3 regions of the Rhizobium grahamii genome follow, and region 1 is predicted to be linked to each of the others. Evidence: riboswitches for the same ligand, from Rfam matches in the RefSeq annotation. Region 1 holds a riboswitch; each other region holds the start of a gene.
What was found. A riboswitch is a leader RNA that binds a small molecule or an ion and turns the genes downstream of it on or off. The one in region 1 is predicted to bind cobalamin.

Region 1 (4,469 bases):
GCGGAAGAACGTTGCGAGCGACGGTACGTCGGTGCGGATATACTGCTGATAGGGAATGCTGCCGTAGGGCAGGAAAGCATTCGAGAAGCCGGTCAGCGCCTCGAATTCGACATTGGCGGTCATGCCTCCGAATTCCGGCGAGAAGACATAGCCTGACTGCGCGGCGCGAATGTTCGGCATCGGGTCGGCGGAAAGCGTGACCGAATTCAGCCGCGTCGGGTCCCAGAAGGACTCGCTCATCAGCATGATCACATCCGGCTTTTCGCTCGGCCCGCGCAGGTAGCCATAATTGCGAGCGGGAATGGCGTCGAGCGCCTGGGAGCCGAACCCGCTCGGTGCTGCGACATCGGCCATCGGCACGTTGAAGATGAAGGCCAGGATGAAGCCGTTGCTGCGATAGTTCTCTTTCTGGTCCCACATCATGGGCACGACCTGCAGGCGGTCGCGGATCCACGAGTACTGCGAGTAGTCCATCAGCGAGCCGAATGCGAAAATGACCGGCAGGCCGAGGCAGAGGCGGCGCACGCGCGCCTTGTGAGACACCCTCGGCAAATGGCGCCAGCAATAACGCCAGGCCATAACGAGGCCAGCCGCAAAGACGACAATGCCGATGACGAGCGCCACCGCTGTCAATGGCCGGTCCCGAACCATGACGGGCAGCAGTTCTACGATCTGGCGACCGAACAGCACGTCAGACGGATACAGCGGATCGCTGAGATAGTGCTGCTTCTGATTGGAAACGAAGGCCGGAATCAACACCAGCGGCACGATGATCAGAACGGATTGGAAGCGGCGGCCGAACGCTGCGTCGAGAGACAGCATCAGGACGGTGAGCATCACGACCGTCGTCATGCCGGGACGTGCCGTCGATGTCAGGAAATCACCGACGTCGGTGAGGCTGCCGCGAGCAATTATCTCCACCGCAATCGTGGCGAACAATGCGATCAGCGTCGAGAGGAGAATGCCGATCCCAGCGCGCACTGCGGACGAGCGGATGCTTGCGTCGATCCCGGAATAGAACGACACGACGCGCACCGCCGCTCCGGATCTAATTACTTGCGCGATCAACGCCTCAACTCCAACGTCATGAAAACTTCATGGAACTGTCACATCCGCGTCATGAACGCTAGATGAACCGATTAAGTTTCCCGAGATTGCGCAGCTTTTTATCGTTGTAGGCCAATGGCGTAGGGGGAGGGCGTCGCATTGCCGTCCTTGCGCAGGGCTGCCGCCTATCGTAGTTGATGATCACCACCCGGCAGCGAGGAGGACGAAGTGCGGAGTTCGGTTGAGATTTACAATGTACGAACGGGCGAAACACGGATCGTTTGGCAGACGGAAGAACTTGTCGAGGCGCCGAATTTCGCGCCCGACGGACGCTATCTCCTGCTGAACGGCAACGGGCGCCTCTACCAGCTGTTGCTCGACGGATCCGGCCGTGTTGAGGAGGTCGATACAGGCTTTGCCGTCACGTGCAACAACGACCATGGTATTTCTCCCGACGGATCGCAGATCGTCATCTCCGACAAGACCCAGTTCGGCAAGTCGACGATCTATGTCCTGCCTATCGAGGGTGGGACACCGCAATTGGTGACACCGAAGCAACCTTCCTATTGGCACGGGTGGTCGCCCGACGGGAAAGAGCTTGCCTACTGCGGCATCCGCGACGACCTTTTCGATATCTATACGATTCCGGTCAACGGCGGTGAGGAGCGACGGTTGACGCACGGCGAAGGCCGCAACGACGGGCCGGACTATTCTCACGACGGTCGATGGATCTACTTCAATTCAAGCCGCACCGGGCTGATGCAGATCTGGCGTATTCATCCTAACGGCAGCGGCCTAGAGCAGGTCACGCACGACAATTACGGCAACTGGTTTGCGCATCCGGCGCCTACGAACGACAAGGTGCTGATCCTTTCCTACGACCCCGATGTCTTCGATCATCCCGCGATCTAAACGTTCGCTTGCGGATGATGGACATGGACGGCGGCAACCTCACCACCCTGTTCGAGCTTTTTGGAGGGCAGGGCACCATCAATGTTCCGAACTGGTCACCTGATGGTGACGAGTTTGCCTTTGTGCGTTACTTCCCGGTACCGGACTGACCGCTTGCGCCAACCGGCCGTTCCCGGCATAGAGGCGGTGTCAGGTGCCCGCGACAAGGCGGGAGAATCGGGAATCCGGTGAAAAACCGGAACGTGCCCAACGCTGTAAGGCTGACGTTTGCCGCATGATACCACTGGTCCAACCGGGAAGGCGCGGCAGACGGACGACGCCAAGTCAGAAGACCGGCCCGACAATCATTGACTGCCCCGCGTGGACGGCGGGCGGTGGTATTGTTGGGGATTAACGATGCGACCAAACACGTTGGAGCCGCTCGCAAGAGCAGGCGCTTTTGCGCCGGATGAACAAGAAAGCGTCTACAAGGCGATCAAGACCAGGCGGGATGTCCGGTCGGAATTTCTGCCCGATGCCGTGCCGGACGAGGTTATACGCCGTCTGTTGGACGCCGCCCATCACGCGCCGTCTGTCGGCTTCATGCAACCGTGGAACTTCGTTGTCGTCAAGGACGACGCCGTGAAAACCGCAGTCTGGGAAGCCTTCAATCGGGCAAATCTTGAAGCTGCGGAAATGTTCAGCGGCGAGCAGCAGGCGACTTATCGTTCGCTCAAGCTGGAGGGTATCAGAACCGCGCCCCTTGGGCTCTGCGTTACCTGCAACCCGGACCGCTGCGGCGACGTCGTGCTCGGGCGCACTCATAACGCCCGCATGGACTCCTATTCGACCGTCTGCGCGATCCAGAACCTCTGGCTTGCCGCTCGCGCTGAAGGGATCGGCGTCGGCTGGGTAAGCATTTTTCGGGAAGACGAACTGAAGCATATTCTGGGCGTGCCGGAGCGGATCGAGATCGTCGCCTGGCTGTGTATCGGTTACGTCGACCGGTTTTATAGCGAGCCCGAACTTGCCGTAAAGGGATGGCGCCAGCGATTGCCGCTGGAGGAGCTGGTGTTCTCCGATCACTGGGGCGAGAGGGATCCGGAATTCGCGTCGTCTATTGCTGCTGCGGCTGAGGTCCCTCCACGGCCGGGTTCTTGAGGTCGATGGTTCCCTGATCGCCCGCCAGGAATTTCGGGCCGACCTGCCGGACCTTGTTGCTCTGCGGATCGTAGGGCCGGTCCGGCACCTGCGGCTGTGGTGCTGCTGCCGGGGAAGCGGGCGTGCTGGTAGCCGGCTTGGTCTCGATCGTCGTGATCGATCCTTTCTGCGGAGGCTCTGCGGTCGCCGACTGGCTCTTGCGCATGCGCTCGTAATAGCCGTTGAGATCACATGTGCACGACGTCTTCTCGCCGGGCTTGCGGTTCTTGTAGGCAAAGGCGTTCGGCATGGCACTATAGGAGGCGCCGGTTCGCGCGGATATCATGTTCGACGTCTCGGTGTTCGAGACGTCGTGATAGAAGAGTTCGGTTTCGATCCCCGGGCACATTTTCGAACATGTCTCGGCATCGCGCGCGAAATCGAATGAGGTGGCGTTTGGAGTGATCGGGAAGAAACCGCCGTCACAGGTACGGACGCAGACGGTGTTCACGTGGGACTGGCCCTGCGTGCCTGATGGGTAGGGGCGCTGCATCTGGTTGAAACTGGGTGGAATGAAGGTGTCGTTTCGGCCAGCCTGGTCCTCGACCCCAGGCGGCTGATCGTCGTTGCGGCCCCAATCGGAAAAATCGGCGTTGTTGCAGCCATTCTCCTCCAGCGCGGATAGCAATTCGTTGCGGGTGCGCGTATCGTCGCTTCGTGCGCGCGCACCGTCTCGCTGGTCCTGCAGATAGCGGATATTGTCCACCATCCGCGCCTCGGCCTGCTCGAGTTCGCCGCAATAGTCGGCGTTCTCCCCACCGACCACAACCATGCTGCCGGCGCTGCAGCCATTTCGGCGCAGGTCCGTGCGCAGCTTGCGAAGTTCCAGATTCTGTTCGGCGAGCGCGCTGGCGTATTTGCGAACTTCGGGCGTGTTGCCGATCACCTCGGGCAAATCGGCAAGACGCGCCCGCAAGTCACCGCAGATTGGTGCGACTTGCGCATAGGCGGGGGTGGAAAGAGCAATCAGAAGCGCAAAAGACAGGTTCCGGCGTTTCAAGGCATCGTCCCGCGGATAAACGACAAACGTGAGAGGCGGCATCACCGCCTCTCCTTCCTAGCCTGTTTATCTTAACAAGCTGCCGCCTGAACCCTAACGCATTTTCCCGATTTGTGCCAACTCACGCCGGCTGGGAAGCCTCGACGACCGCGAGCGCCGCCATATTCACGACGCCGCGCGAGGTAACCGACGGCGCCAGAATGTGCGCGGGCATGGCCGCTCCGAGAAGGATTGGGCCGACGTGCAGGCCGTCGATCATCGACTTGACGACGCCAAGCGTGATGTTGGCCGCATCGAGGTTCGGGAAGACGAGCAGGTTGGCTTCGTCGTG
Region 2 (4,469 bases), 280 kb from region 1:
GCGACGTCGCGGCCAAGATTGAGATGCAGTGCGCCATGGCCAGCCGACAGGACCTGCGGTGTAATCAGCGCGAAAATGCCGACGACGATGCCGCCCAGTGCCGGCCGGAGCGGCGGCGCGATCGAGCTCTTGCGCGCCAGTTCCTCGACGAAGGCGACGCCCTGCATGATCAGAATACCGATACCGGCGCAGAAGGCGCCGAGGAGAATGGCCGGGACGTAGTCGGCGGGCATGACGGTTCCGAAGTCGCCGACGTCGATCAGGAAGTCACCGTCGGCGAGCAGCCTTGCCACAACGGTCGAGACAAGCGCGGAGACGACCACCGGCGTCAGGGAGACGATCGTGTAGGAGCCGATGATGAGCTCGAACGCATAGAAGGCGCCCGTCAGCGGGGCGTTGAATGCGGCGGCGATCGCGCCGGCCGCGCCACATCCGACCAGCACGCGAAGGTCCGAGCGGCGCAGTTGCAGCTTGAACCCGAGCTTCGACGCCAGGCCGGCCGCAAGCTGGGTGTAGCCGGCCTCCAGTCCCACCGATGCGCCAAAGCCGTTGGAGATCAGGTTCTGGACGGCGACGAGGATGCTATCGGTCAGCGATAGCCGCCCGCCATGCAGTGCGTTTGCTTCGATCGGGTCGACCATCGGCTTCTTGCGCGTCTTCGCGAGGATGAAGAGCAGCAGGCCCAGAAGCGCACCGCCGCAGACCGGCGCTGTCAGCAGCAAAAGCTTGTTGTCGATCTGCGACGAACTCAGTCTTTCCACGTCGCTGATGCCGAAAATCAGGCTGTGCATCTCGCGCGAGATGAGGCTCATGGCTGTTACCGCCAGGCCGGAAATGACGCCGACGATCGCGCCGGCAATGACCATTCCCATCTCGCTGCGGCGCAAAAGAGCGCGCATGCGCCCGATGTCGAAAAGGGTGTGGAGCAGGCCAAAACGGCGGAAATCGATTTTCAGAAGCATATCAGGAGAACTAGGCGGACGTGGGGCCGATCAAGAGCGATGGGAGGGGGAAGTCAACGGCGCGATCCGCTTGCAACGCAATTGCGGCAAAAGACCGGCATTTGCAACAATAATTTATGACGTAAGTGGCTGATAAAAGACGATAAATTTGGTAGAGATGGTCGTGTTGAGGGCGGATGCGGCAGCGTGTGCGCCTGCTTGCAATTGACTTCACCAAGACCCTTGCCTAACGATGAATTCATAACGGATGGTTCCGGACCGGTTGAATCGGTGCGGATGAAAAGGGAATGTGAAGCGGTGGACCCAATCCGGGCACCGTCATCATAGCCGACCCCGCGACTGTAGAGCGGTCAGGGTTTTCCGTCCGGCGTTGTTTTCGGGTGGCTGACAGACTGCAATGGTGCAGGCGGGCGGCGCGGAAGTGGCGACGGAAAAGTCACTGGCAGTGCATCATGATCAACCAGGGCAGGACGCCTCTGACGTCTACGAATCGTCCGCCTTTTCATGAAATGCAGCCGGGAAGGCGAGGAAAATCCGCTGGCACGATCTGGGGCGACCGGTTTCCGGTCCGCCCCGATCGCGGCCAAGACCCGCGAGCCAGGAGACCTGCCAATCGTGCCGGGCGAGAAGCCCATTCCTGGGCTTGTGCCCGCTGCCAGCACGGAGGTTGTCATGGCTGAACAGAAGAGTTTTCGGCTGCGTCCTGCAGCCATTCCGGTTCCTTGCGGCAGCGTTCCGCAGATCGGATATCACCTGTCATGAGCCAGATATTATCCGGCGCGACCCTCGTTTTGGGTGGCGCGCGGTCAGGAAAATCGCGTTTTGCGGAGCAGCTCGTCGTTTCGAGCGAGCTTGAGCGCCACTATGTGGCGACTGGTCGCGCCTGGGACGAGGAGATGCGCGCGCGGATCGACAAGCACAAGGCCGATCGTGGCGATCTCTGGCATACCCACGAGGAACCACTCGATCTGGTCGGCTGCCTGCGGGCGATCGATGGCGAGGGGCGGGCGATCCTTGTCGATTGCCTGACGCTTTGGGTCACCAATCTGATGATGGAGGAGCGTGACATGGAGGCCGAGTTTGCTTCGCTTGCCGCGTATCTGCCGACGGCGCGTGCGCGTCTCGTCATCGTTTCCAACGAGGTCGGTCTCGGTATCGTTCCTGAGAACCGCATGGCGCGGGATTTCCGGGATCACGCCGGTCGCTTGCATCAAATGATCGCGGCAGAGGCCGCGGACGTGTATTTTATCGCGGCAGGTCTGCCGCTGAAGATGAAGGGTTGAATTCATGAACCAGCAGAAAATCCCGGCGACCGTGATCACCGGCTTCCTCGGCGCCGGCAAGACGACGATGATCCGCAATCTGCTTTCCAACACCAACGGCAAGAAGATCGCGCTTATTATCAACGAGTTCGGCGATCTCGGCGTCGATGGCGACGTGCTGAAGGGCTGCGGCGCGGAGAATTGCACCGAGGATGATATCATCGAGCTGACCAACGGCTGCATCTGCTGCACGGTTGCCGACGATTTCATTCCGACGATGACCAAGCTCCTGGAGCGCGAGCAGCGCCCCGATCATATCGTCATCGAAACCTCAGGCCTCGCGCTGCCGCAGCCGCTCGTTGCCGCCTTCAACTGGCCTGATATCCGTACGCAGGTCACCGTCGATGGCGTCATCACCGTTGTCGATAGCGCGGCTGTCGCCGCCGGGCGCTTTGCTGACGATCACGATGCCGTCGAGGCTCGCCGCGTGGAAGACGAGTCGCTCGACCACGAGAGCCCGATCGAGGAGCTTTTCGAGGATCAGCTGACCTGCGCCGATCTGATCGTGCTCAACAAGACCGATCTTCTCGATACCGCCGGCCTTGGCCGCGTGCGCGATGAGGTTGCATCGCGTATCGCGCGTAAGCCCGTGATGATCGAGGCGCGTAATGGCGAGGTTCCGGCAAGCGTGCTGCTCGGGCTCGGCGTCGGAACCGAAGACGATGTGATCAACCGCAAGTCTCATCATGAACTCGAGCATGAGGATGGTGTTCCCCACGATCACGACGAGTTCGACAGCTTCGTGGTGGAACTCGGCGCTATTGTCGATCCGGCAGCCTTCGTGGATGCCCTGAAGGGCATCATAGGCGAACATGACGTGTTGCGGCTGAAGGGCTTCGTCGATGTCCCCGGCAAGCCGATGCGTCTGCAGTTGCAGGCAGTCGGCAGCCGTATCGACCACTATTTCGATCGCGCCTGGGCGCCCGGCGAAGCGCGCGGTACCCGTCTTGTCGTCATCGGCCTGCACGAGATGGACGAGGCAGCGGTGCGCAAGGCGATCGAAGCGCTGGCATAAGGCAGTCCGATGCATCTGCTTCTGGCACAGCAGGGAACGATCAGCGACGGCGAGGAGGCGATCGATCTCGGTCAGTCTCCCGGCGACGTCCTGTTCCTGTCGGCCGCCGATACCGAGCTTGCCGCGATCGCCGCCGCCTATGACGAAGCGAAAGCCGGATTCTCGCTGCGGCTGGCAAGCCTGATGAGCCTCAAGCATCCGATGTCGGTCGATGCCTATATCGAGCGGACGGCCCGGCAGGCGAAGCTGATCGTTGTCAGGGCGCTGGGTGGCGCAAGCTACTTCCACTATGCGCTGGAGGCGCTTCATGCTGCGGCGGCGCGATCCGGCGCGCTGATTGCTGTGCTGCCGGGAGATTCGAAGCCGGATGCGGGTTTGACGCCGTTTTCGAATGTTCCGCTTGAGGATCTGAATGCGCTTTGGGCCTACCTGATCGAGGGTGGCGACGGCAACTCGCGCGCGTTTCTTGGGTATGCCGGCGCGATGCTGTCAGGTGCGGAGAAACCGGAAGCGGCATCGCCGCTGATGAAGGCCGGCATCTGGTGGCCGGGCAAGGGCGTCGTTGGCGTCGACGAGTGGAAGGCGGCGTGCGGCGAGCGGGTTCGATTCCTGCAGGGGGTGTCACATTTTCCTGTCGTGGCAGTCAGCTTCTATCGTGCGCTCGTGCAGAGCGGCGAGACAAGACCGGTCGAAGCATTGATTGATGCCTTGCTCGCTGAAGGTATCCGACCGCTGCCAGTGTTTGCCTACAGTCTCAAGGATCCGGTGTCGAAGGGCATTCTGGAGAGCGTCTTTAATATCCTTAAGCCTGAGGTAGTGATCAACACGACTGGTTTCGCCGTGTCGGCGCCGGGCGCGGATCGCGAGCCGACCGTTCTCGAGGCCAACGATGCCATCGTGCTGCAGGCGATCTTCTCGGCCTCTTCGCGTGAGGCCTGGGCCGCGTCCTCACAGGGGCTCTCGGCGCGCGATCTCGGCATGAATGTCGCGCTGCCCGAAGTGGACGGCCGAGTACTGTCACGTGCCGTCTCCTTCAAGTCGGCCGCCCGCTACGATGCGAGGGTCGAGGCCAATATCGTCGGCAGCGAACCCGATCTCGAACGGATGCACTATACCGCTCGACTTGCGGCCAATTGGGCGAAGCTGCGCACCACGGCCGCCGGCGAGCGG
Region 3 (4,469 bases), on a different replicon from region 1:
CGAACGGCGGGAACGGGCCCGAAAGTGAGGTGAGTGATTGAAGTTGATCCTTCATGCACATGTCTCTCATGGCCTTGCCACGAAAAGTCTCAGCGATCCCTCGAAAAAGGGCTGCGTGCGTAGTGCGCCGTATCGCGCATCCCATGTTCCGTTCGCGAGATCGCGGCCAAGCTCAGCCACGAAGCGATCGCCGACACTTGCATCCACGAAGCTCCAGGCGGAATTGGCAAGTCGCGCACCCGGCTCAAGCAGACGTTCTGGCCGGCCGTAATAGGCCTCGCCAAACCCATCGACGCAATTGAGAGGGATCGGCACCGGGAGAATCTCCACCGGTCCGCCTAAGGCCTCGGCGATGGCATCGGGTTCCGGATAGCGCCGGGCCTCCACGGCAATCATCTCAGGTGCATAGTCGTTCAGCCAGCAGCGATGCAGTTCCTTCGGATCACAGGAAAGAACAACGACCGGGCCACGCGTGACGCGCCGCATCTCCCGGAGACCGGCCCTCAAGTCGGACCACTGATGGATCGTAAAAGTCGCCATGCTGGCGTCGAAACTCTGGTCGGCGAAAGGAAGACGTTCGGCGACGGCATCGGTCGCCGAGGGCAGGTGCGCCGGCCTCTGCGCGCGCATCGAGGCCGAAGGTTCAACGGGCGTGACCTCGCGGTCAACAGGCTCGTAGGAACCGGCCCCTGCCCCGACGTTTAGGACTGTTCTGGCATCGCCGAGTGCGCTCAAGATGAAGCTCGCAATGTGCGGGTCGGGTTGGCGGTAGGAGATGTAACCTTTCCCGATCACGCCGTAGTTGGCATCACCCGCGCTGCCGTCATTATGTCTGTTGCTCATCGCTTTTTCCTCGCTTTAAGACGCGTTTATGCTGCCGTGGGAAATGTGTTCTCCCCGGCCAAAATGTTCCAAAACCGAAACTACTGTTCTCGATGCGGATAAAAAACACTGGAATTGCAATGGCGGAAACCGATATGATCGAACAACCAATGTTCCTAAAAGTCACATGGCGAGAAATATACCTTCTCTCAACGCGCTCCGCGCCTTCGAAGCTGCAGGCCGTCACGGTCGAATGACCCTCGCCGCGGACGAGTTGAACGTCACCCATAGCGCGGTGAGCCGGCAGGTTCAGCATCTCGAGGAGGTGCTGGGCGTTCCTCTCTTTGAGGGACCAAAGAACAGGCTCCGGTTGACCGAGGCCGGAGCAGTGCTTCTCGCAGGCCTTAGTGGCGCGTTCGACCAGATCGACGCGTCGGTTCGTGCAGTCGCCGATACCGAGGCTGGGTCGATCGACGTGTCGTGTCCGGGAACCTTCACGATGCGCTGGCTGATCCCCCGGCTATATCGCTTTCAGGCCGAGTACCCTCAGATAGACGTGCGTCTGACGGCATCATCGCGTCCCGTGGATTTCGGCCGGGATGGTTTCGATGTCGCAATCCGGGTTGGCGATCCGCCATGGCCGACAGGCGCGGAGGTCATCCCGTTATTTCCCGAGCAGACGGGCCCAGTCATGGCGCCGACCGTTGCAACGTTCGAGGGAGCCGCACTCCTTCATACGCGAACACGGCCCCGTGCATGGGAAAATTGGCTCGCGCGGTCGCGAGCGGCACCGTGGATCGGGCCCAAAGTCGACTATGAGCACTTCTACTTCATGCTCGAAGCTGCAAGGGCGGGATTGGGTGTCTGCGTGGCGCCATGGCCCTACGTCGTCGATGACATCAAGGCCGGGCGGCTGAAAGCACCACAGGGCTTCATCGACAGCGGCCATCAGTACGTGGCCCTGAGGCGTGCTCGGCGCAACCGAAAGGCCAGTCTGTTTTGTGATTGGCTGGCAAACGAAGCGTCACAGTTTTCCAGTTCAGAACCGGCTCCCTCAGCGTGACACAATCACGACAACCACCCGACCTCACCGGAAATCGCGGTAGCAAGGCTTGACGGTCGCGGTCGCTGCGTCATAAGTGGCCACGACGGTTCCCCGAGAATGACTTCAACGGGAATAATAGGGAACACGGTGCGGAAGACCCCAAAGGGACCAAGACCGTGGCTGCCCCCGCAACTGTAAGCGGCTTGCCGATCATCCTCGGGCCGGAGGGCCATGCCACTGCGACTATCGCGGGAAGGCAGATGACCGACACATATCCGTGAGCCAGGAGACCTGCCGTCAATCACGATCCAATCAGCCGGGCGGGGATGCCCGACAAGGAGCAGACATGATTGACCAATTTTCCGACCACCTGCGACACGCCATCCGTCTCGATTGGACGATCCGCCGCTAGCACTTTTTCTTTCGTCGCCGCCGCAATGTCTTGCGCGTCGACACCGCTAGCTCCTTCTTTCCAATCAGAGAATTTCCTATGCGATATCTTTTGCAGACTCTTTCCCTTGCGCTCGCGCTCGTCGGTACTTCCGCGCCGGTGTTTGCCGCCACCCAATACCCCCTCACCGTCAACAATTGCGGCCAGACGCTGACCTTCGCCAAGCCGCCGACAAAGATCGTATCAATCGGCCAGGGCATGACCGAGGTCCTTTTCTCGCTAGGGCTCGCCGACAAGATTTCAGGAACGGCCGTATGGGTCGGCCCGGTTCTACCGCAATATGCCGATGCCAACAGCAAGATCAGACGCTTGGCCGAAAACGATCCGAGCTTCGAATCCGTGGTTGCCGCTGAACCGGATTTGGTCGCTGCCGAATTCGAGTGGCACGTCGGGCCCCAGGGTTCAGTCGGTAAACGCGAACAGTTCACCGACCTCGGCATCAACACCTACATCGCGCCGGCCGATTGCGTGGCGAAGATTAACGCGGACGGCGGCGATGGCGTGCGCAAGGAATTGTTCACGATGGACCTGATCTATCAGGAGATATCAGAACTTTCCGAGATTTTTGACATCAAGGATCGTGGCGATGCCCTGATTGCCGATCTGAAGAAGCGGGAGGCCGATGCGGTCGCTTCTCTGGGGCTCGTGCCAGGCAAGAACCTCCCTGTCCTCTTCTGGTTCTCCAGCAAGGAGGTCAAGGGCGATGCCTTCATCGCCGGCAAGAACAGCGCTCCGGCCTACATCCTGAAGACGCTTGGCGCCCGCAACGTCGTTGCGACCGAGGAGGAATGGCCGCTAGTGGGGTGGGAGACGATCTCCGAGGCCAACCCCGCAGTCATCGTCATCGCCACGATGGACCGCCGGCGCTATGCTGCGGATGACCCTGCGGTGAAGATCGACTTCCTTGAAAGCGATGCGGTGACCAGGGAACTCGACGCGGTCAAGAACAAGCGCTTCGTGATGATGGACGCGCAGTCGATGAACCCGACGATCCGGACCATCGACGGCATCGAGATCCTGGCGAACGGCATCAAGTCTTTCGGCCTGTCGCAGTGAGCGATATCGGTTCAACGCATAGCAGATGGTGGGCGTATGGCGCGCTCACCGTCGCAGCCATCCTGGCGCTCGGCTTCGTGGTCAGCCTTGCCGCGTCCATCGGTGAGATCGCGATACCAGTCGATACGACGGCAAAGGTCGTGTCGAACCGGCTCTTTGGAACCGCCTTCGAGCTGAGCCGCATCCATCAGGGCATCGTCTGGGATTACAGGCTCAGCCGCGCGTTGGTGGCGGCAAGCACCGGCGCCTCGCTGGCGCTCAGCGGCGTGATCCTGCAGGCGCTCTTGCGCAATCCGCTTGCCGAACCCTACGTCCTCGGCATCTCTGCAGGGGCGTCCACCGGCGCGGTTTCGGTCATGATCCTTGGCCTGGGCTATGGCGTGCTGGGGCTATCAGGCGGAGCCTTCGTCGGCGCCGTCATTGCCTTCCTGCTGGTGGGTGTGCTGGCGACCGGAGCGGGAGGCACCAGCGAGCGGATTATCCTTTGCGGCGTGGCGGGCTCGCAACTCTTCAACGCGCTGACGTCCTACATAGTAACTACCTCGGCCAATGCCGAACAAGCCCGCGGCGTACTGTTCTGGCTGCTTGGGTCGCTGAGCGGTGTACGCTGGCCAGATGTCTATCTCTCGGTGCCAATCACCGTCATCGGCTTCGTCCTCTGCCTCGCTCACGTTCGCGCACTCGACGCCTTCGCTTTCGGCAGCGACGCGGCGGCGGCCCTCGGGATTGCCGTGCGCAGGGTGCAGTTCACCCTCCTTGGCGTCACGGCAGCGATGACCGCCGGCGTCGTCAGCATGGTCGGCTCGATCGGTTTCGTCGGCCTCGTCATTCCGCACGCCGCCCGCTTCCTCGTCGGCCCCTCGCATAGGCGACTGCTGCCCGCGACCGCGTTCGGTGGAGCTATTTTCATGGTCGGCGCCGACATTGTCTCGCGCATCATCATCCCGCAGCAGGTGCTGCCCATTGGTGTTGTCACCGCTCTGTTCGGCGCGCCTGCCTTCGCCGTCATCCTCTACCGCGTGCGGAGAAGCGCATGAGCATCATGGTCGACAAGGTTACCTATGCCGCCGGCGATACGCTCATCGTCAATGGCGT

Region 2: linked by a shared signal. The riboswitch ahead of cobU (bifunctional adenosylcobinamide kinase/adenosylcobinamide-phosphate guanylyltransferase) and the one ahead of bluB (5,6-dimethylbenzimidazole synthase) in region 1 are both predicted to bind cobalamin.
Region 3: linked by a shared signal. The riboswitch ahead of FZ934_RS22645 (ABC transporter substrate-binding protein) and the one ahead of bluB (5,6-dimethylbenzimidazole synthase) in region 1 are both predicted to bind cobalamin.

The regions. Positions count from the first base shown of each region.
Region 1 covers NZ_CP043498.1:1,359,187-1,363,655, reverse strand. Annotated here, with positions in the region: gene FZ934_RS06795 (LTA synthase family protein) at 1-996, opposite strand, end outside; partial or broken gene FZ934_RS06790 (TolB family protein) at 1,276-2,108, shown strand; cobalamin riboswitch at 2,134-2,314, shown strand; gene bluB (5,6-dimethylbenzimidazole synthase) at 2,356-3,099, shown strand; gene FZ934_RS06780 (DUF2865 domain-containing protein) at 3,056-4,138, opposite strand; gene FZ934_RS06775 (NADP-dependent malic enzyme) at 4,260-4,469, opposite strand, start outside.
Region 2 covers NZ_CP043498.1:1,637,067-1,641,535, reverse strand. Annotated here, with positions in the region: gene FZ934_RS08160 (chloride channel protein) at 1-962, opposite strand, end outside; cobalamin riboswitch at 1,194-1,590, shown strand; gene cobU (bifunctional adenosylcobinamide kinase/adenosylcobinamide-phosphate guanylyltransferase) at 1,721-2,245, shown strand; gene cobW (cobalamin biosynthesis protein CobW) at 2,250-3,299, shown strand; partial or broken gene cobN (cobaltochelatase subunit CobN) at 3,309-4,469, shown strand, end outside.
Region 3 covers NZ_CP043499.1:810,607-815,075, forward strand. Annotated here, with positions in the region: gene FZ934_RS22630 (pyridoxine/pyridoxamine 5'-phosphate oxidase) at 1-55, opposite strand, end outside; gene FZ934_RS22635 (class I SAM-dependent methyltransferase) at 67-843, opposite strand; gene FZ934_RS22640 (LysR substrate-binding domain-containing protein) at 1,010-1,885, shown strand; cobalamin riboswitch at 1,955-2,180, shown strand; gene FZ934_RS22645 (ABC transporter substrate-binding protein) at 2,358-3,374, shown strand; gene FZ934_RS22650 (FecCD family ABC transporter permease) at 3,371-4,411, shown strand; gene FZ934_RS22655 (ABC transporter ATP-binding protein) at 4,408-4,469, shown strand, end outside.